Regions from separate parts of the Serratia ureilytica genome, predicted to be linked through region 3. Evidence: predicted binding sites of a transcription regulator. Region 3 holds the regulator's gene; each other region holds the start of a gene.
The links. The regulator CRP, encoded in region 3, controls carbon source genes, mostly activating them, when cyclic AMP is high. The targets are predictions, from matches to a motif close to ATGTGANNNNNNTCACAT.
Positions count from the first base shown of each region.

Region 1: a site for CRP is predicted at 4,066-4,083, ahead of J0X03_RS12160 (YjcB family protein). Genes of this name have one in related genera too.
Region 2: a site for CRP is predicted at 3,801-3,818, ahead of J0X03_RS07725 (sugar transporter). Genes of this name have one in related genera too.

Region 1 covers NZ_CP071320.1:2,623,783-2,631,199, reverse strand. The annotation lists gene J0X03_RS12180 (multidrug efflux MFS transporter) at 104-1,303, opposite strand; gene J0X03_RS12175 (cysteine hydrolase family protein) at 1,542-2,114, shown strand; gene J0X03_RS12170 (FUSC family protein) at 2,114-3,127, shown strand; gene J0X03_RS12165 (MarR family winged helix-turn-helix transcriptional regulator) at 3,220-3,669, shown strand; gene J0X03_RS12160 (YjcB family protein) at 3,706-3,987, opposite strand; gene mrdA (penicillin-binding protein 2) at 4,284-6,209, shown strand; gene J0X03_RS12150 (penicillin-binding transpeptidase domain-containing protein) at 6,317-7,417, shown strand, end outside.
Region 2 covers NZ_CP071320.1:1,661,054-1,668,470, reverse strand. The annotation lists gene J0X03_RS07735 (alpha/beta fold hydrolase) at 7-837, opposite strand; gene J0X03_RS07730 (MFS transporter) at 980-2,374, opposite strand; gene J0X03_RS07725 (sugar transporter) at 2,549-3,739, opposite strand; gene J0X03_RS07720 (aspartyl/asparaginyl beta-hydroxylase domain-containing protein) at 4,000-4,686, shown strand; gene J0X03_RS07715 (aromatic alcohol reductase) at 4,704-5,636, opposite strand; gene J0X03_RS07710 (winged helix-turn-helix transcriptional regulator) at 5,723-6,142, shown strand; gene J0X03_RS07705 (ABC transporter ATP-binding protein) at 6,172-6,888, opposite strand; gene J0X03_RS07700 (ABC transporter ATP-binding protein) at 6,885-7,417, opposite strand, start outside.
Region 3 covers NZ_CP071320.1:309,101-316,517, reverse strand. The annotation lists gene J0X03_RS01430 (LysE family translocator) at 1-557, opposite strand, end outside; gene J0X03_RS01425 (hydrolase) at 677-1,657, shown strand; gene J0X03_RS01420 (YheU family protein) at 1,654-1,887, shown strand; gene J0X03_RS01415 (phosphoribulokinase) at 2,039-2,908, shown strand; gene J0X03_RS01410 (OsmC family protein) at 2,947-3,354, opposite strand; gene crp (cAMP-activated global transcriptional regulator CRP) at 3,737-4,369, shown strand; gene J0X03_RS01400 (YccS/YhfK family putative transporter) at 4,420-6,498, shown strand; gene argD (bifunctional acetylornithine/succinyldiaminopimelate transaminase) at 6,539-7,417, opposite strand, start outside.

The sequences.
Region 1 (7,417 bases), 2.3 Mb from region 3:
GTTCATCGCGTCGAGTAGGCTACGGCCGCCTTTGGCAGTGGCGGCACGGTTGATGGGCGTCATTGTCCCGCCACTGCTTGAGGCGCTTCCCTCGCATTCCCCGCTATCCCGCGCGTTTAGGCTGCACTTTTTTGAACTGATGGCGCAGCTGCAGCGCATTGAACAGCACCAATACCGCCGTCACGGCGAACACCCAACGGAACCCCATCATCGCCGAAATGCCCGAACCCAGCAGCGGGCCGACCACGTTGCCCAGATACATAAATGACTGGTTATAGCCGAAGATGCGCCCGGTCACCTGATCGGAGGAATACTTCAGCAGCAGCGCCTGCACCGCCGGCATCAGCGCGCCATCGGCGAAGCCCAGCAGAAAGCGCAGAATGCCCAGCTGCAGCGGCGTATTCACCCAGGCCATCACGGCGAACAGGCCGGTGGTGAACAGCAGCGCGGCGATCAGAATGCGCGCGGTGCCGATGCGATCGCCGAGCCGCCCGAGGCGCGGCGCGGAGATCAGCGCCGCGATGCCGGGCACGGCGGCGATCATGCCGCTGACGAAGGCGATATTGCTGACGTTGCCCGACAGTTCGCGAATGAACAGCGTCAGGATCGGGCTGATGGAGGAGTTGGCCAGCTGGATCATCAGGGTGCAAACGAACAGGGTGACGATCAGCGCCGGATAGGGCAGCGACCGGAATACCGCCTTGCCGCTCAGCTGATCCGCTTTTTTCACCGTGATGCGCCGCTCTTTAATCAGGAACAGCGTCACCAGGAAGCTGACGAACATCAGCCCGGAAGTGACGAAAAACACCACCCGCAGCCCCAGATGGTCGGCCATCAACCCGCCCAGCAGCGGCCCGGCGATCACGCCGGAGATCTGCCCGGTCGAGAGCGTGCCCAGCGCCCAGCCGCTTTTATCGCGCGGCGCCTGCGAGGCGACCAGCGCCATGGCGTTGGGAATATAGCCGGACGTCAGCCCCATCAGGGCGCGCAGCGCGAACAGCTGCCACACGTTAGTGGCCAGCCCCTGCAGCGCGATGACGATCGCCATGCCCAGCGAAGCGCGCAGCAGCATCAGCTTACGGCCTTTGCGGTCGGCCAGGCTGCCCCACAGCGGCGACACCACCGCCGAGACCAAAAAGGTGCCGCTGAATACCAGCCCGGACCACAGGCTGAGGGATTGATGATCGCTGACGCCAAGTTGTTCGACGTACAGCGGCAGAAAAGGGAGGATTTGGCTCATCGCCAGCCCGGTGAAGAAACACCCGAGCCAGACCGAGATCAGATTGACTTTCCACGCTTCCATTGATTTGTCGTACCACGTTGAATTTGGAGGGGATATTAAGCACGTTAATAATAACACTGCGAATGGGCTGGCGCGGAAGAATTGCGTGAGCAGACGTAAAGCCAGCCGTGTCGTTACATTTTGCTATAAATTAATAGCTATATTATCATAGGTATTTATTTTAAGCTACTCCTCCTGGCCGCTCGGCGGCCCCATCTTCTACCCATATCGTCGTGTCGGCGGCAAGGAGAAGCTCTCTATGAATACCGCATTGATCGCTTTGGATTACATCGTTGATATCACCCATCCTGAGGGAAAAATCGCGCGTTCTGCGCAGCAGGTCATTGAGCGCGACGTCATCGTGCGGGCAAACAGCGCATTAGCGCTCGCGCGGCGCAAGGATTGGCTGCGTATTTTGGTCAAAGTCGGGTTCGCCGCCGGTTATATCGATCAGCCCAAACAATCCCGGATGTTCGGCCAGGCACATCAATTTGGCGCTATCGCATTGGATCAACCCGGGACGGCTTTTCATCCCGATTTGGCGTCAGAGCTGGGCGAATTAACGATCGTAAAACCGCGCGTCAGCGCTTTTTATGGCACCAATCTGGACGCGATACTGCGCGCCCGCCGCATCGAGCGGCTGGTAATTTGCGGGGTCAGCAGCACCTGGGCGGTACAGGCGACGGCGCGTGACGCGCACGATCGTGATTATCAGGTGTGGGTGCTGGAAGAGGCCTGCGCCGCAGCCACCGCGCAAGAACACCGGATCTCCATGGAAACGCTCGCGACGATCGCCGATATCGTCACGCTGGAACAGCTGGGCGAACGTTGATGCAGCTGCGTGCCGAAATCAACCTGCGGCTGCTGCTGCGGGGCGCGTGGATGTTGGCGCCGCTGCTGGCGCTGACTCTGGCGACCGGAAACGTCGACTGGCTGAAGGCTTCGGTGGTTACCATATCGCTGTTTATCGTGTTCGAAAGGGTTGAGTTGGCGCCGCTCGGCGTCATGCTGCATGCGGCTGCGCTGCTGTCGGTTTTCATGACGTTGCTGTACGCCATGCGGGCGCCGGCGACCTTCATTTTGGCATGCGTTTTTGCGGCGGCGGCGGCGGTGGGGATATCCGCCTGCGGCGGCAAATTGCGATCCTTGGGTAATTTTATCTTTATCCCGGCCCTTTATCTGGCGTGCGAGATTGCAGAAGGCGGCACGCACGCGCCAATGATCCAACGCGCCTGGGCACTGTTTCCCTATCTCTGGGTGGCCGCTTTGCCGGTGTTGGCGCTCGCGCTGATAGAGCACCGGCAACGGGCTTATCTGCCGTTTGAAAATGCATGGCGTCATTACCTTAAACTGCACCGCAGCGAAGGATTTGGCGCCCGGGTCGCCTGCGGTGAAGCGTTGTTGGCCGTGATTTTTGCCGTCGGGCTGTCTGCCGCGCTCGTCGAATGGCGGCAGCTCGATTATGGTCAATGGGTGATCTGGTCGGCCGTCAGCGTGATCACCGGCGATATGGCGACCACGCGCAATAAGCTTCGTCAGCGGGCGTCAGGTGCGTTGATGGGGGTTCCCGCCGGCATTTTGCTGGGGTATCTCATACCGCATAGCGATATGGGCTACGAACTGCTTACCGTGGCCACGATGCTGACATTGGTCTCTTTTCATCGTTATGCCTTAGGCTTTGGCGTGCGTTGCGCCTGCATCGCCTGTGCATTGATTATCGCCGGAAAAGCGCCGGAAATCGCGGCGGAAAGGGCGTTTAATGTGCTGCTCGGCGGCGGTATCGGTTTGCTGTTCGCTTTCCTGATGGATGGCGCGTTGCTGGCCAGTCCCGGCGCGCGCAAATAGCGGCCTGGGGTTTCTCTCGCGCCAATTTCGGTTGACCGTTCCTGCCCCCGGTGTGAAAGTACGATTGAATCTATCGTTATCTATTGATGCCAATGAAAAAAGATCATCCTGAAGACGTGACGCTGCTGCGCACGCAGTTAATGTCGCTGGTGCGCCGCATGCGGCGCGAGTCGCGCAGCGACGAAAAATCCTGGGCCCAGCTGATGCTGTTGGGGGCTATCGATCGCCATGGCGGCGAGGCGACGCCGTCGTTGCTGGCGGAGTCGGAGCGTATGCGCTCCTCAAACCTGGCGGCCGCGTTGCGCGAGCTGGAAGCCGAGGGGCTGCTGGTGCGCACGCCGGATGCCGAAGACAAACGCCGGGTGCGGGTGCGGCTGACGTCCGCCGGGCTGGGTTTGCTGCAGCAAAGCCGCGTCCGACGTGAGGCGTGGTTGCTGGCGGCGATGGAAAGCTGTCTGTCCGAGCGGGAGCAGGCGCTGTTGCTCGAAGCGGGGGCGCTGATGGCGCGGCTGGCGGCGGCGCCGTCTGCGGAAGCGGACTGATTGCAGGGGCGGCCTGAGTTGCCCCCTGCGGCGAGATTACGGCATCGGCCAATCGACCGGCATGGTGCTGACCACGTCCACGTAGCGATCCCAGGCCGATGACCAGAATTGGGTGAAGGCTTCGAGGGTGAAGTGAATGCCCATCAGGCCCATCACGAACCAGCAGGCGGTAAACAGGCCCAGGCTGCTGAACATGAACGCCATGCCATTGCGGCTGGTTTTACGGCAAACGACGTTTAACTGGCTGGCGAAGAACATCATCACGGCGCTCAGCAACTCCCAGCGCATCATGATTAAACCGGTGGCAATGGTACTCATCGAACTCGATCCTATGTAACAAAAAGCCGCATCCGGCAGGGCGCCGACAGGAAAATGCGGAGGAGAATAACGGTAATAGTGTGATAAGGATCACATTGTAGCATTGAGAGGAACGGCGGCTCAATGGGGCGCGCGGTGAAAAAATCGCCGCCGGTAACATTCCAATATGCTGAAACAGTTATGCCATTTCATTAGCAACCTTTTCATGGGGCGTCGCGCCCGATAACGCTATGCTTGCCGGCTTTTCAGTTCCCTGATTTTGCGGGGAAATGTGACGCAAAAGGTATCGGCTCCGCATGGCCCTGTTAAAAGAAAAAATTCGCGACCACTCCGCGGAAGAGATGCTGTTTATCCGCCGGGCGGCCGTGGCGCTGGCGCTGGTGGTGGTCTGTTTCGGCGCGCTGGTCGTCAACCTCTACCGGCTGCAAATTCGCCAGCACGGCTTTTACCAGACGCGCTCCAACCAGAATGACATCAAGATGTTGCCGATCGCCCCAAGCCGCGGGCTGATCTTCGATCGCAACGGCATTCCGCTGGTACGAAACGTGACACTGTATCGCATCGAGATCACGCCCAGCAAAATCACCGATATATCGGCGCTGCTGCAGGCGTTGACGCCGATCGTCGATCTGACGCCGGAAGATATCAGCGCGTTTCGCGACGACATGCACCACAACAGCCGCTACAAGCCGATAACGCTAAAAGCGGGGCTGAACGACACCGAGGTGGCGCGTTTCGCCGTCAATCAATACCGTTTCGACGGGGTGACTATCGATACCTATCAGCAGCGCGAATATCCTTACGGCGCGCAGCTGGCGCACGTGCTGGGCTACGTGTCGAAGATCAACGACAGCGATCTCAAGCGCCTGGACAAGGCCGGGTTGAGCGAGAACTATGCCGCCGATCGCAACATCGGCAAACAGGGCATCGAGGCCTATTACGAGTCCGAGCTGCACGGCACCACCGGCTATCAGGAGGTGGAGGTGGATAACCACGGGCGGGTGATCCGCTTGCTGAAGGAGCAGCCGCCGCAGGCCGGCAAAAACATCTACCTGACGCTGGATCTGCCGCTGCAGCAGTACATCGAATCGGTGCTGAAGGGGCAACGCGCCGCGGTGGTGGTGGAAGATCCGCGCGACGGCGGCATTCTGGCGATGGTCTCCAGCCCCAGTTACGATCCCAATCCCTTCGTCAAAGGCATCGGCTATCAGGCCTATAAGGCGCTGCTCCGCAACCCGGATCTGCCGCTCATCAACCGCGTCACCCAGGGGCTGTACCCGCCGGCGTCGACGGTGAAGCCCTACATGGCGGTTTCGGCGCTGTTTGCCGGGGTGATCACGCCCACCACCACCTTTTTCGGCGCGCCGACCTGGACGCTGCCCGGCACCGAGCGGCGCTATCGCGACTGGCTGAAGACCGGTCACGGCATGCTCAACGTCACCAAAGCGATAGAAGAGTCCGCCGATACCTTCTTTTATCAGGTGGCGTATGAGATGGGCATCGATCGCATTCACCATTGGCTGAGCCAGTTTGGTTACGGCCAGTCGACCGGCATCGATCTGAACGAAGAGTACCGCGGCGTGCTGCCAAGCCGCGACTGGAAGCTGAAGGTGCACAAAAAAGTCTGGTATCAGGGGGATACGGTATCGGTCGGCATCGGCCAGGGATATTGGGTGGCGACGCCTATTCAGATGGTGAAAGCGCTGACTACGCTGATCAACAACGGTAAGGTGAAAACGCCGCACCTGCTGTATTCGCTGCAGCAGGGCAACCGGGTCACGCGTTATCAGCCGCCGACGCAGGCGCTGCAGATTGGCGATCCCCGTTCGCCTTACTGGGGCATTGTGCGCAACGGCATGTATGGCATGGCCAACCTGCCGAACGGCACCGGATACAAGCTGTTCCATACCGCGCCGTACCAGATTGCCGCTAAATCCGGCACCTCGCAGGTGTTCAGCCTGAAGCAAAACCAGACTTACAACGCCAAAATGATTCCGGTGCGGCTGCGCGATCACATCTTTTATACGCTGTTCGCCCCCTACAAAAACCCCCGGGTGGCGATGGCGCTGATCCTGGAAAACGGCGGCGGCGACGGCGTGGTGGCGGGGCCGACCGCGCGCGCGATCCTCGACCACATTTTCGATCCGGCCAACGCGCCCCAGCCCGGCGACGCGGCGCAAACTAAACCGCAGTTAAACGACAGTGCGGATGTGCAACGGTGATGCGGTTTGTTTTTACTTTCTTACAAACTGCAATCTCCTGACCATTTCCGGCAAGGTAGACTGAAATAACACGATAAACCGAATAAAAACGCAGGGTTAACACAACAGTGGCGCCATCGACCAAAAAGAGCGGTAAAACCTATTCCACAGTTCGTTTCGGCTGGATTTGCGCCGGCATGCTGGTCTGTTTTTTTCTGTTGGCGTTCAGGGTCGGTTACCTGCAACTGCTGGAACACCAGCAGTTGGCGAACCAGGCAGATCAGCGCTCGATTCGCACCCAGGTAGTGCCGACCAACCGCGCCATGATCACCGATCGCAACAATGAGGCGCTGGCGGTCAGCGTGTCGTCGAAAGACATCGTGCTGGATCCGAAGCATATTCTCGATACCCAGACCGATACCGGCAACGAACGCTGGCAGAGCATGGCCAACGTGCTGAAGATCCCGCTGGCGGACGTGCAGCATCTGATCCAGAGCAACGCGCACAAACGCTTTGTCTACCTGGCGCGCAAGGTGGAGGACGACAACGCCGCTTATATCAGCAAACTGCACCTGACCGGCGTCAGCACCGAGCAGGATTTCAGCCGCTTCTATCCGATGGGCCAGGATGCGGCCGGACTGATCGGCATCGTCGGCCAGGACAATCAGGGGCTGGAGGGCATCGAGCTGGGCTTCAACCCGTTGCTGCAGGGTAAAAACGGCCTGCGGGTCTACCAGAAGGACGGCAGCGGTGCGGTGATCGGCGTGATTAAAAGCGTGGATCCGGTTCCACCGCCGAATGTGACGCTCAGCATCGACAAATTTATCCAGTACGTGCTCTATGCGCAGATCCGCGACGGCGTGGTGGCTAACCAGGCCGACTCCGGCTGCGCGGTGCTGGTGAAAATCGACACCGGCGAAATCCTCGGCATGGCCAGCTATCCGTCGTTCAACCCGAACAACTATGGCAGCACGCCGGCGAAAGATATCCGCAACGTGTGCAGCAGCGACAGCTTCGAACCGGGTTCGACGGTGAAACCGGTCGTGGTGATGGTGGGGCTGGAGCATAAGCTGATCCGGCCGGATACCGTGTTGGACACCACGCCGTATCGGGTGAACGGTCACCTGATCAAGGACGTCGGCCACTGGTCGAAGCTGACCATCACCGGCGTGCTGCAAAAATCGAGCGACATCGCGGTATCGCACATTGCGCTGGCGCTGCCGGCCACG
Region 2 (7,417 bases), 1.4 Mb from region 3:
GCCCCCTTAAAACGGCGAATTCTGGATGAAGGCCAGCAGATCGGCGTTGAAGCGATCGGGATCGGCCTGCGCCAAACCGTGAGAGCCGCCGGCGTAAACATTCAGCTCCGCCTGTTGCATAAGCTTAGCGGCTTTCAGCGCCGAGGCGCCGATCGGCACGATCTGATCGGCGTCGCCGTGCACCAGCAGCGTCGGCTTGTCGATCGCCAGCAGATCGGCGGTGTAATCCACTTCGGAGAACGCGCGCACGCAGTCGTATTGCCCTTTCACGCCGCCCTGCATGCCCATCAGCCAGAAGCTGTCGATCAGCCCCGCGTTGCTCTCCACCTCGTCGCAGTGGAAGCCATAGAACGGCACCGCCAGCTCTTTGAAGAACTGCGAGCGGTTGCCCGCCACGCCGCTGCGAATGCCGTCGAACGCCGCCATCGGCGTGCCCTCTGTGTTGACCGGCGTCTGCAGCATCAGCGGCGGTACGGCGCCGACCAGCACCACCTTCGCCACCCGATCGCTGCCGTGACGGCCGATGTAGCGCGCCACTTCGCCGCCGCCGGTGGAATGGCCGACCAGGATCAGATCGCGCAGATCCAGCGTTTCGATCAGCAGGGCCAGATCGTCGGCGTATTGGTTGATGTCGTTGCCGTGCCAGGTTTGATCAGAACGGCCGTGGCCGCGGCGATCGTGGGCGATCACGCGGAACCCGCTCTGGCCGAAAAACAGCATCTGGTTGTCCCAGGCATCGGCGGACAGCGGCCAACCGTGCGAGAACAGGATCGGCTGGCCGCGGCCCCAATCCTTATAGAAAATGCGTGCGCCATCGGGCGCGGTAAGAGTGCTCATGACGTGTTCCCCGCTCGGTATCGAATTGGATTTTGGACGGGTTAACAGTACGGCAGGCGCAAAGGCAGTGATAACGGAATAATTTTCGCATGATCGCGAGTTTTTTTGCTGAAGAGGCCGGCGTCGCCGCCGGCGCAAAACGTCAGATGTTTTCCAGATCGATGCCGCGCGTTTTCGGGCCGAACAGCCCGATCACCAGCATCACGATCAGCATGCTGGCGACGATAAACGCGATCACCCCCAGCGAACCGCCGTACTGCAAGATAATGCCGATAATGATGCTGCTGAACACCGTCGACAGCCGGCTGAAGGAGTAGCAGAAACCGACGGCGCGGGCGCGGATGTGGGTCGGGAAGATCTCGGATTGATAGGAGTGGTAGCTGTAGGTCAGCCAGGCGTTGGACCAGGTGATGAAGAAGCCGCACAGGATCAGCCACAGCGGGTTGTTCTGCAGCGCGAACAGCGAGCCGAAGATCACCGTCACCAGGCAAGACAACACGATCTGCCACTTATTCTCCATCTTGTCGGCGTAGAAGCTGCACAGCAGCGAGCCCAGCGGGTAGGCCAGCGTGATGAAGAAAGCGTACAGCAGGCTGTGGGTGACCGAAGCGCCCTTGCCCGACAGCAGCGCTGGCAGCCAGTTGCCGAAGCCGAAGAAGCCGATGGCCTGAAAGAAATTCATCACCACCAGCATCAGCGTGCGATCGCGATACTGCGGCGCCCAGATATCGCGAAAGCGGCCGCGCAGCGGCGCGCCCTCGGCATCGTCAACCGGGCGCGACGGGAAGTCCGTGGCTGCCACGCCGCAGCGCCGCTCCATATCCCGCATCACCTGCCGGGCCTGCGCATAGCGCCGCTGCTGCACCAGCCAGCGCGGCGACTCCGGCAGCCCCTTGCGCACCAGCCAAATCACCAGCGAAGCCAGCGCGCCGGCGATCACCACGTAGCGCCAGCCGCTCAGGCCCCAAATCGTCTGCGGCACCAGCCACCAGGACATCAGCGCCACCGCCGGCACCGACAGGAACTGCACGAAGAACGCGAAGGCGAAAGCCCGGGTGCGCAGATGCGCGGGCACCCACTCCGTCAGGTAGGTATCGATGGTCACCAGCTCAATGCCGAGCCCGACGCCCACCAGAAAGCGCAGAAAGATCACCCACTCCGCCTGCTGTTGAAACGCCAGCAGCAGCGAGAAGGCGCCATACCAGATCAGGGCGAACATGAAGGTGGCGCGCCGGCCGAAGCGATCGGCGTACGGGCTCAGCAGGCTGGCGCCGACGAACAGGCCGAGAAAGGTGGCGGAGGCGAAGGCCGCCTGATCCGACACGCCGAAGACGCCCTGCGCGCCGGTGTGGAAAATGCCGTCGGCGATAAGGCCGGTGCTGATATAGCCGGTCTGGAACAGATCGTAGAGTTCGAAAAAGCCGCCCAGCGACAGCAGAATGATAAAGCGCCACAGGCCGGCCGACGCGGGCAAGGCGTCGATTCTGGCCGCCAAATCCCGCGCATGGATCGGCGACGCCGCTACAGAGTCACTCACCGTTAACCTCGCATTAACATTTTTGATGACTTTCTATGCTAGCGAAGCGGCGTCGGAGTTAAATTTTTAATTAGCAGACTATGAAAAAAAGTTAAGCATAAAACGCTGCAGCAGCCTGTTTTATAGCAGGAAAATGTAGCGCGGGATGCCGCAGCGGCATCCCGAATCGGCAGGTTAACGGCTGTGGTGGTGCTGCAGCCGTTCGCTGCGGTAGGCGCTCAGCAAGCACCAGCCGAGGGCGATCAGCGCCAGCGGCGCGGCGACGAAGCCGATGTTGCCCATGCCCAGATGCAGGCTCACCTGATTGCCCAGCAGCGCGCCGCTGCCGATGCCGAAGTTGTACAGGCCGGAGAAGATCGCCATCGCCACGTCGGTGGCGTCCGGCGCCAGGCTCAAAACCCTGGCCTGCATCGACAGGCCGATCGCCATGATCGCCATGCCCCAAAAGATGCACAGCACCGTCAGATGGCTTTCGCTGCCGGCGGCCGGCAACAGCAGCAGCAGGCTCAAGGCCAGCAGCGTAATGGCGCCGATAAAGAAGCCGGAAGGAAAACGCTCGCTGTAGCGGCTGAACAGCAGGCTGCCGACGATGCCGGCGGCGCCGAACAGCAACAGCATCAGCGTGGTGAAGTTATCCGACAGCCCGGCCACGGTCTGGATAAACGGCTCGATGTAGCTGTAGGCGGTGAAGTGCGCCGTCACCACAATGATGGTCAGCATGTAAAGCGCCATCAGCGCCGGGCGCTTGAACAGCAGCGGCACGCTGGCCAGCGAACCGGAGTGCTCGCTTTTCAGCACCGGCAACAGGCGCCACAGCAGCACCAGCGCCAGGGTGGCGCACACCGCGATGCCGATAAAGGTCATGCGCCAGCCGAGCAACTGCCCCACCACCCGCCCGAGCGGCAACCCGAGCACCATCGCCAGCGCGGTGCCGCCCGCCAGCAGGCTCAGCGCCTGGGCTTTCTTGCCCGGCGGCGCCACGCGGATCGCCAGCGAGGCGGTGATCGACCAGAACACCGAGTGCGCCAGCGCCACGCCGGCGCGCGAGATAACCAGCGTGGTAAAGTTCCAGGCCACGGCGGTCAGTATGTGGCTGGCGATAAACAGCATGAACACGCCGATCAACAGTTTGCGGCGCTCGATCTTGCTGGTCAGCAGCATGCACGCCAGCGAGGCGGCGGCGACGATCCAGGCGTAAATGGTAATGATCAAGCCGACCTGTTCGGTTTGCATCGAAAAGCTGGCGGCGATATCGCTCAGCAGACCGACCGGAATAAACTCGGTGGTGTTGAATATAAAGGCCGAGACGGCGAGGATGACCACGCGCAACCAGGCGGTTGAGCGGGAAACGGGAGCGTGTTCCATGGTAAAAAAAATCCGGACAGGTGCGGGCAAGTCGCGATATTTTAACCAACCGGCCCGCTAAATGCGATACGCGTCACATTTTAATTGTGTGGTTTTTTTCACCGCCCATCGACACGCTCACCGACGCACGGTTGCCAAAATGCTGTGCTAATCTATTGAAGCGTACCAATTTTTCCTGCCGCTCTTCCCCGGCCGTCCACGCGCCGCGCCGAAGACCCGCGCAGTGTCCCTTTGGCGTTTCCTGAGGCGAGGTCATTATGATGTCCGCGATTTATGATTGGTCCGTACTTGCCCTGCGCAATGTTTACGATCGCCGCATCCAGGGCCAGCCGGTGCTCGACAGCGCGGCCCTCTTCCCCGACGCCGAACGCTTTACCGCCCAATGGCGGCAGATCCGCGAAGAGGCGCTGACGGTCGCCCACGATCTGCACAATATCCCGCGCTTCCACGAGATCATGAGCCAGCAGGCGTCCATCTCCGCCAACGACGCGCGCGACTGGCGCATGTTCATCATGAAGGCCTATGGCCAGCCCATCCCCCGCAACCTGGCACGCTGCCCGACGCTGGCGGCGCTGATCGCCTCCTCGCCGGACGTGCTGTCCGCGTCGCTCTCCTTCCTGGCGCCCGGCAAACAGGTGCCGCCCCATCGCGGCCCGTTCCGCGGCATTCTGCGCGGCTATCTGGTGCTGGACATGCCCAAACGCGCCGACGGCGCGCCGGCGGCGGTGCTGAAGGTGGATGGCCGCGAATACCGGCTGCGCGAAGGGGAGTTCATGCTGTGGGACGATACCTTCGAACACGAGGTATGGAACGACAGCCCGCAGGTGCGCACCGTGCTGCTGCTGGACATTCGCCGCCGCGACATGCCCGGCGGGCTGCGGCTGCTCTCCAGAGCCATCATCGCGCTGGTGCGGCTGAACGTGCGCTGGATGCAGCGCCAGTTCTGACTGCGGCGCACAGGCGATTAACCACCCTGAGAAGCCAGCCACTGGCCGGCGGTGGTGGCGGCCATGCCCTGGCGCGCATTGAAGGTGTTCGCCTTATCCCAGGCCACGCCGTCGGGTCGGGCGAAAGCCAACCGGTATTTCGCGCCGACGTCATGCGGATGATTCCGCACCTCCGCCTGCAGCCGCTCTTTGTCCAACAGGACTCTGTTGACCTCCACGCCCCAGTGCGCCTGCATAAGATCGGCAAGCTCACGGTAGGTCAGCGTGTCCCCGGCGATATAGACCACCTGGTTGCGAAACGCGGGCCGATGGAAAAAAATCGCGGCCGTCAGCCGGCCAATGTCCTCGGGAGTGGTCAGCGTCACCGCATACTGCCAATCGCCCAGCGCGCGCACGGTTTTGCGTTCCGCATCCACCACGCCAAAACCCGAGTCAAACAGGTAGCTGGTGAAAATGCCCGTGGAAACAATCACCCACTCCGTTGCGCTCTGCGCGCGCAGCAGGTGACGCACCTCGAGCTGTTCATCCCACACCGGCTGCCCGCTGCCTTTACCGACGACATCGTAGTCCACGCCGAACTGCCACGGGAAGTAGCGCGCCACGCCGGCCTGCAAAACGGCCTGGGTGATCTTTATCTGCGTGCCCGCCCCGCCAACGAAGCCGCTGCAGTTGATTACCGCATCAAAGCCACGCAGCAGCACGCTCAGCGCCTCCACCCCGCTTTGCTGCAGATCGCCTTCCACCACGGCGATCCCGAGCCGCGCCAGCTCATCCCGCCGCGCCCGGAGCGGGCCGCTCACGGCGCGGGCGGCCTCCGGCCGGAGCAGTACGCTGATTTTTAAAGATGGAGATAACCGAGCCTGCCGGCTCATCGCTCGCAGTACCGGCAGCCCCAGTTCGCCGGCGCCGAGTATGAGCACGGTATTGATGGATGGATTTGTGGATTTCATGCTTGCCTCCTGTCTTGACACTGCGTCATCCTGACAGCTGACAAAAACGGGTTCAATTAGGTACACGCGTGATACCGGGGAGGAATATGACGAGCGATCGGGAAGCGCTGCTGCAATTTTCGCAAGCGTTCTGTGAAGCATTGAGCAACGACGATGAAGGATTGAAGCGCGAGATCCTCGCGCATGCGGGCAACCGTTGGTCGCTGGGCGTATTGCATCTCCTGGGCACCCACGGGCCGCTGCGCCACGGCGAACTAGGCCGCCAATTAGCGGGCGTGACGCAGAGAATGCTGACGCGGACGCTGCGCCATCTCGAGCGGGATGGGTTGATATCGCGCTGCGATTATCAGGAAAAACTGCCCCGCGTGGTTTACACCATCACCGAGGCGGGGGAAGAAATGCTGCTCAACATGCTACCGCTCTGGTCGTGGATTATCTCCTCCGCCGACGCCTTCAGGGCAGCCCGCTCGCACTACGATGGCCAAGAGCGCGACGCCGAAAAATGAACGCGGGCTTCCCTGCCCGCAGGCGGCTGTCAGCCGCCGCCCAGATACGCCTTTCTCACCTGCGGATCGTTCAACAGTTCTTCCCCGCTGCCGGTGAGGCGGATCTGGCCGTTGACCATCACATAGCCGCGATCGGACAGTTTCAGCGCATGGTTGGCGTTCTGCTCCACCAGAAACAGCGTCATGCCGCTGCGGGTCAGTTCGCGCAGCACCCCGAAGATCTGCCGCACCACGATCGGCGCCAGCCCCAGGCTCGGCTCATCCAGCAGCAACAGCTTCGGCCGGCTCATCAGCGCGCGGGCGATCGCCAGCATCTGCTGTTCGCCGCCGGACATGGTCATCGCCCGCTGGTTGCGCCGCTCTTTCAGGCGCGGAAACAGCTCGAACATGCGCGGTAAATCCTCTTCCAGGTAGCGATTGCCGACAGTGATGGTGCCCATCAGCAGGTTCTCCTCCACGCTCATGTCCGGAAAGATGCGCCGCCCCTCCGGCGCCTGCGCGATGCCGCTGCTGGCAACAAAGTGCGTGGAGCGGCGGCTGATGTCCTCGCCGCGAAACAGGATCTGCCCGCCGGCGATGCGCGGCTGACCGAAGATCGACATCAACAGCGTGGACTTGCCCGCGCCGTTGGCGCCGATCAGCGCCACCGTCTCCCCGGCGTTCACCTGCAGCGACACCTGGCGCAGCGCCTGGATCGGCCCGTAAAACACATCGACCTCGCGAAATTCCAACATCGCTTCGCTCATCCCGCCAGCTCCTCTTCGTCCGCGCCCAGGTAAGCGGCGATCACCGCCTCGTTGTGCTGAATCTCCTGCGGCGTGCCGCGAGCGATCACATCGCCGTGATCGAGCACGATCACCCGATCGGAGATCTCCATTACCATGCCCATGTCATGCTCGATCAGCAGCACCGTGATGCCGTGATCCCGGCGCAGGAAGCGGATGATGCGGCTCAGCGCGGCCGTCTCCACCGGGTTCAGCCCGGCGGCCGGTTCGTCGAGGCAGATCATCTCCGGCGCGGTGCACATGGCGCGCGCGATCTCCAGCCGCCGCTGCTGGCCGTAGGACATCTCCCCCGCCAGCCGGTTGGCGCAGTCCGCCAGATCCACCACCTCCAGCCAGTAGAAGGCGTGATCGAGCGCGGCGCTTTCCGCCCGACGGTAGCCCGGCGTATTCAGCACCCCGGCGATCAGATTGCGGTTGCTCTGCATGTGCTGCGCCACCAGCAGGTTCTCCACCACCGACATTTCGCGGAACAGGCGGATATTCTGGAAGG
Region 3 (7,417 bases):
GAAACGTTGAAGATAATCCAGGCCTTTTTGCTGCGCAGCAGGCGGCCGATCACCGTGCCGAACGCCAGCCAGATAACGCCGGCGACGATGTTGACCGCCAAAATGCCCAGCGCGATCGCCGCAATGGAACCGTTGTACTTATCGCCCGCCAGACTGAAGCTCGCCACCGCGCCCAGCGCCATCAGCCAGGCTTTCGGGTTGAGGAACTGCAACAGCCAGCCCTGATACAGCCGCACCGGCTGCGGCGGCGCCACGTCGGTTTCCAGCTTTTCATAGGCGGCGGTGGCGACTTTCCACGCCAGCCACAGCAGGTACAAACTGCCGAGGATTTTCAGGATCAGGTGCAGCGACGGGTAAACCAGGATCAGGCTGCCGACGCCGAAGGCCACCAGCAGCAAAATGCTTTGCATGCCGAGCATGATGCCGATCATCAGCCACAGCGAACGCATAAAGCCGAAATGAGCGCCGGAGGTGGTCAGCAGCAGGTTATTGGGGCCAGGCGTGATGGCGGCGACCCACAGGAAGCCCAGCATCGAAAGGAATAAACTCGGTTCCATGGCACGGGTGCTCCTCACCCAAGGCGCTTTTTTGCAGTATCATTGTCAGTTATTGGTATTGAAGCTAACAGTGCGCCTGGGATCTCACAATAGTCGCCAACAACATTTTTACTCCGCCTATGCATGACGTCTTTCGCCCCCTGACCGGGGCCAGTAACCCGCACCTGCAAACGCTGTTGCCGCGGCTGGTGCGCCGCCGCGTGTTATTGAAACCGCATTGGCAACGGCTGGAATTGCCCGACGGCGATTTCGTCGATCTCGCCTGGAGCGAGGATCCGGCGCAGGCGCGCGATAAACCGCGCGCGGTGCTGTTCCACGGTCTGGAGGGCAGCTTCTACAGCCCCTACGCGCATGGCCTGCTCAACGCCTGGCGCGAACGTGGCTGGCTCGGGGTGGTGATGCACTTTCGCGGCTGCAGCGGCGTGCCCAACCGCAAACAGCGCATCTACCACTCCGGCGAAACCGAAGACGCGCGTTTCTTCCTGCGCTGGCTGCACGACAGCTACGGCGAGGTGCCAACCGCGGCAGTAGGCGTTTCGCTCGGCGGCAACATGCTGGCCTGTTATCTGGCGCAGCAAGGCGCCGACAGCCTGCTGCAGGCGGCGGTGGTGGTCTCGGCGCCGCTGATGCTGGAGCCCTGCGCCTATCGCATGGAGCAAGGTTTCTCCCGCGTCTATCAGCGCTACCTGTTGGGGCAGCTGAAACAAAACGCCACCCGCAAGCTGTTGCACTACCCGGACACCCTGCCGCTCAAGCTGTCACAGCTGAACGGGTTGCGGCGCATCCGCGAATTCGACGACGCCATCACCTCGCGCATTCACGGCTTCAGCGACGCCACCGATTATTATCGCCGCTGCAGCGCCCTGCCGCTGTTGCCGGCGATCCAAACGCCGCTGCTGATCATCCATGCGAAGGACGATCCCTTCATGACCCATGAGGTGATCCCCGACGTCGCCGGCCTGCCGCGCAATATCGAATATCAGCTGACCGAGTTCGGCGGCCACGTCGGCTTTGTCGGCGGCACGCTGAAAAAACCGCACATGTGGCTGGAGCATCGCATTCCGGCCTGGCTTTCCCCTTCTCTGGACATCCCGACGTGATCATTCCCTGGCAAGAACTGGCAACCGACACCCTGAACAGCCTGATCGAATCCTTTGTGCTGCGTGAAGGCACCGATTACGGCGAGCACGAACGATCGCTGGAGCAGAAGGTGGAGGACGTGCGCCGCCAGCTGAAAAACGGCGAGGTGGTGCTGGTGTGGTCGGAACTGCATGAGAGCGTCAACATCATGCCGCGCGGTCAGATCCGCGCCGGGCAGGAAGAAATTTAGTGGCGCCCGGTTCTATGACTGACGGAAAAAATCAGGTAACAATGGGACATTGCAAACCAGCGCGCGCCATTTTTTCCTGACATAGAGAGCGTCAACAAGAGCCACAATAATCCCCTGACGCCGGCGCATTCAACACGGAGTGACAACCACCATGTCTGCCAAACATCCCGTTATCGCGGTGACCGGTTCCAGCGGCGCCGGCACCACCACCACCAGCGTGGCGTTCCGCAAAATCTTCCAACAGCTCAACATTCGCGCCGCCGAGCTGGAGGGCGACAGCTTCCACCGCTACACCCGGCCGGAAATGGACGCGGCGATCCGCAAGGCGCGCGATCTGGGCAGACACATCAGCTATTTCGGCCCCGAGGCCAACGACTTCGGTCTGCTGCAGCAGAGCTTTATCGAGTACGGCAAAAATGGCACCGGCCGTTCGCGCAAGTACCTGCACACCTACGACGAAGCGGTACCCTACAATCAGGTGCCGGGCACCTTCACCCCGTGGGAGCCGCTGCCGGCGCCGACCGACGTGCTGTTCTACGAGGGGCTGCACGGCGGTGTGGTCACCGAACACCATGACGTGGCTAGCCACGTCGATCTGCTGGTCGGCGTGGTGCCGATCGTCAACCTGGAGTGGATACAGAAGCTGATCCGCGATACCGGCGAACGCGGCCACTCCCGCGAGGCGGTGATGGACTCGGTGGTGCGTTCGATGGAAGACTACATCAACTACATCACGCCGCAGTTCTCGCGCACCCACATCAACTTCCAGCGCGTACCGACGGTGGATACTTCCAACCCGTTCGCCGCCAAAGCCATTCCCTCACTGGATGAAAGCTTCGTGGTGATCCACTTCCGCGGGCTGGATCAGATTGACTTCCCCTATTTGCTGGCGATGCTGCAGGGCTCGTTTATCTCGCACATCAATACGTTAGTGGTGCCGGGCGGCAAGATGGGGCTGGCGATGGAGCTGATCATGGCGCCGCTGGTGCAGCGGCTGCTGGAAGGCAAGAAGATCGAATAAACGCGTTGAGCGCGGCGGCGGGCCGCGCTCCGTCTCGATTACGCCGGCTGGCGGATCTCGAAGCTGTGGGTCACCGTGGCGGCCTTGTTGAGCATCAGCGCCACCGAGCAGTACTTCTCCGCCGACAGGTTCACCGCTCGCTCTACGATTTTGTCGGTCAGATCCTGGCCGGTGACGATGAAGTGCAGGTTGATATGGGTGAACAACCGCGGGGCTTCTGCACGGCGCTCGGAGGTCAGCTTCACCTCGCAGTCGCGCACGTCGTTGCGCCCTTTTTGCAGGATGGACACCACGTCGATCGCGCTGCAGCCGCCCACCGACATCAGCACCATTTCCATCGGGCTGGGCGCTTTATCGCCGGCGTTGCCGTCCATCAGCACCTGGTGGCCGGAGGCCGATTCACCCAAAAACGTTAACCCTTCCACCCACTTAACTCTTGCCTGCATTCTCGTCACTCCGGTTGATTTCTTAAAATCAGAGTACGCTTTCGCATAGAAACAGGCAACGTAACCTGATGCTAATCATGCTGAAGCGAGACAACACGAGACACCCGCCTTACTCTGTGCTACAAACAGAGCCGCAATAAATCTTTCCGGGACACTGAATTTCAGGGAAACGCCCAGAGAAAGGCTCCTTTACCGGTATGTTAACAGAATGTAGCTTGCAGCGCTTACGGCAAGTTAATATGCTAGAGCGACAGCGTATTTTTATGACACGCCTCAAAACTTGCCGGTAGCCCTCGCTCATAACTGCGGCTACAGGCGGGTTTTACAGGGAACTCTGACCCCTGTGACACAAGGCAGCGATAACAACAGAGGATAACAGCGAATGGTTCTCGGCAAACCGCAAACAGACCCTACTCTCGAATGGTTCCTGTCTCATTGCCATATCCACAAATATCCATCGAAGAGTACGCTGATTCACCAAGGTGAAAAGGCCGAAACGCTTTACTACATCGTGAAAGGCTCCGTCGCGGTGCTGATCAAGGATGAAGAAGGTAAAGAGATGATCCTGTCCTACCTCAACCAGGGGGATTTCATCGGCGAGCTCGGATTGTTCGAAGAAGGCCAGGAGCGCAGCGCCTGGGTTCGCGCGAAAACCGCCTGTGAAGTGGCCGAAATTTCCTACAAGAAATTCCGCCAGCTGATCCAGGTGAACCCGGACATCCTGATGCGTCTGTCCGCCCAAATGGCGAGCCGCCTGCAGGTCACCTCCGAAAAAGTGGGCAACCTCGCCTTCCTGGACGTTACCGGCCGCATCGCGCAAACCCTGCTGAATCTGGCGAAGCAACCCGACGCCATGACTCACCCGGACGGCATGCAGATCAAGATCACCCGTCAGGAGATCGGCCAGATCGTCGGCTGCTCGCGTGAAACCGTTGGCCGTATTCTGAAAATGCTGGAAGATCAAAACCTGATTTCCGCCCACGGCAAAACCATTGTCGTCTACGGCACCCGTTAATCCCTGAAAAAACGGCGCAGTCTGCGCCGTTTTTTTGTCTGCTCTCTGCCATGTGGCGCCGCCTGATCTACCACCCGGAAATCAACTACGCACTGCGACAAACGCTGGTGTTGTGCCTGCCGGTGCTGTTCGGCCTGCTGATAGGCCAGCTGCAGCTCGGCCTGATGTTCTCCCTCGTGCCCGCCTGCTGCAATATCGCCGGGCTGGATACGCCGCATAAGCGCTTCTTTAAACGACTGATCGTCGGCGGTTCGCTGTTCGCCTTCAGCAGCGTGCTGCTGCAACAGGCCCTGCTGTGGCACGTGCCGCTGCCGGCGCTGATGCTGGGCCTGGCGCTGCTGCTCGGCGTCACCGGCGAAATCAGCCCGCTGCACGCCCGGCTGTTGCCGGCGGCGCTGGTGGCCGCCATCTTCGCCCTCAGCACGGCCGGCACGGTGCCTATCTGGCAGGCGCCGCTGCTGTACGCGATCGGCACCGCCTGGTATGGCTTATTCACCTGGTTCTGGTTCAAGCTGTGGAAAGAGCAGCCGATGCGCGAGACGCTGAGCCAGCTCTATCTGGAACTGGCGGACTATTTCGAAGCCAAATACTCGCTGCTGACCCAGCACACCGATCCGCAGACCGCGCTGCCGCCGCTGCTGGTGCGCCAGCAAAAGGTGATGGACCTGATCAGCCTGTTGTACCAACAGCTTAATTTCCTGCCGCACGCCAACAATCTCGAGCAAAAGCGCCTGCAGCGCGCCTTTCAGGTGGCGATGGACCTGCAGGAGCACATCACCGTCAGCCTGCATCTGCCGGAAGAGGTGCAAAAACTGGTGGAGCAGAGCCAGGCCGAAGCGATCATTCGCCGCAATGCTCAGGTGATCGCCGGCCGGCTGCGCGTGGTGGCGCACGATATTCTCTATCATCAATATTCGAAGCGCTTCTCCATGACCCACGAGCTGGCGGCGCTGGAAAAAATGGCGGCGCAGCATCCCGATAATCCGGTCGGCCAGTTTTGTTATTACCACTTCAGCCGCATCGCCCGCCTGCTGCGCACCCAGCATCCGCTGTACCGCCGCGACCTGATGCCCGGCCAGCACCGCCTGCCGTTTTGGCCGGCGCTGGTCAGCTATCTGTCGTTCAAATCCACCGCCCTGCGCAACGCCGCGCGGCTGGGCGTAACGCTGGCGGTCGGCAGCAGCCTGGGTGCGGTATTCAACCTGCCGAAGCCTTACTGGATCCTGCTCACCATCATGCTGGTGAGCCAAAACGGGTATAACGCCACCCGGGTGCGTATTCAGCACCGTGCGCTGGGCACGATTGCCGGGCTATTGCTGGCAGCCGGGCTGCTGCAGCTGCAGTTGCCGGAGGGAGAAACGCTGAGCATCATGCTGGTGATCACGCTGCTGGCCTACCTGGTTTCGCGCAAGAACTACGGGCTGTCGGTGATTGGCTTTACGGTCACGGCGGTTTACACCCTGCAGCTGCTGGCGCTGAACGGCTCGCATTTTCTGGTACCGCGCCTGATCGATACGCTGATCGGCTGCGTGCTGGCGTTCGGCGGCACCATTTGGCTGTGGCCGCAGTGGCAAAGCGGGCTGCTGCGCAAGAATGCCCATCAGGCGCTGGAGAACGATCAAGCCGCGCTGCGGCTGATGCTGAAGCAACCGGAACCGGACGCCACCGCGTTGGCCTATACCCGCATGCAGGTCAACCAGGCACACAACGCGCTGTTCACCTCGCTCAATCAGGCGATGCAAGAGCCGGGGTTCGCGTCAAACTATCTGGCGGACATGCGGCTGTGGGTCACTCACAGCCAGTTCATCGTCGAACACCTGAACGCCATGACCATTCTGGCACGCGAGCACTACATGCTGACGCCGAAACTGGCGGAAGAGTATCTGCAGACCTGTGAAATCGCGCTGCAAAGCTGCCAGCAGCGGTTGGAATACGACGGCCCGAGCAGCGGCAACAGCGGCATCATGCAGCCGCCGGATCTGCATCCGGACATGCCCGTTACCGAGATGGAGCGCCATCTGCGGCGCATTTTGTCGCACCTGAGCGTGATGCACACCATTTCGTCGCTGGCCTGGCGCCAGCGCCCGCACCACGGCATCTGGCTCAAGCGCAAACTGCGCGATCAATAAGGGCGCGGCATGCCGCGCCCCGTTATATGCCGCGCGGGCTTCAGGCGTTGATCACATCCTGCACCGCCAGCTCGAACAGCGCCATGCCGGCCTCGATATCCTGCAGCTCCACCACCAGCGACGGCGCGAAACGGATCACGTTCGGCCCGGCATTGAGGATCATCAACCCACGCGCGGCGGCGGCGGTGAGGAAGTCGCGCGCCCTGCCGTGATAATGCGGCGTCAGCTCGGCGCCAATCAGCAGCCCCATGCCGCGAATCGCGGTGAAAATACCGTATTTATCGCCGATATGCTGCAAAACCTGCACATACAGCGCATGACGCTGCTCAATGCCACTCAGCACCTCCGGCGTATTGATCACGTCCAGCGCCGCCTCCGCCACCGCGCAGGCCAGCGGGTTGCCGCCGTAGGTGGTGCCGTGGGTGCCCACCTGCATCACCGACGCAATGTCTTCGGTGGTCAGCATGGCGCTGACCGGGAAACCGCCGCCCAGCGCCTTGGCGGTGGTGAGAATGTCCGGCGTCACGCCATAATGCATATAGGCGAACAGTTTGCCGCTGCGCCCCATGCCGCTTTGCACTTCGTCGAACACCAGCAGCGCCTGATGTTGGTCGCACAGTTTGCGCACGCCTTTAAGGAAGTCGGCGTCGACCGGCGTAATGCCGCCCTCGCCCTGAATCGGCTCCATCACCACCGCGCAGGTGTGGTCGTCCATCACCGCTTTCACCGCCGCCAGATCGTTGAACGGCACGTGCACGATGTCGGCCGGCTTCGGCCCGAACCCGTCGGAATATTTGGCCTGCCCGCCCACCGACACGGTGAACAGCGTGCGGCCGTGAAACGCGTTATAGAAGGCGATGATTTTGGTTTTATAGGGGCTGTGGCGGGTGATAGCGTAATGACGCGCCAGTTTGAACGC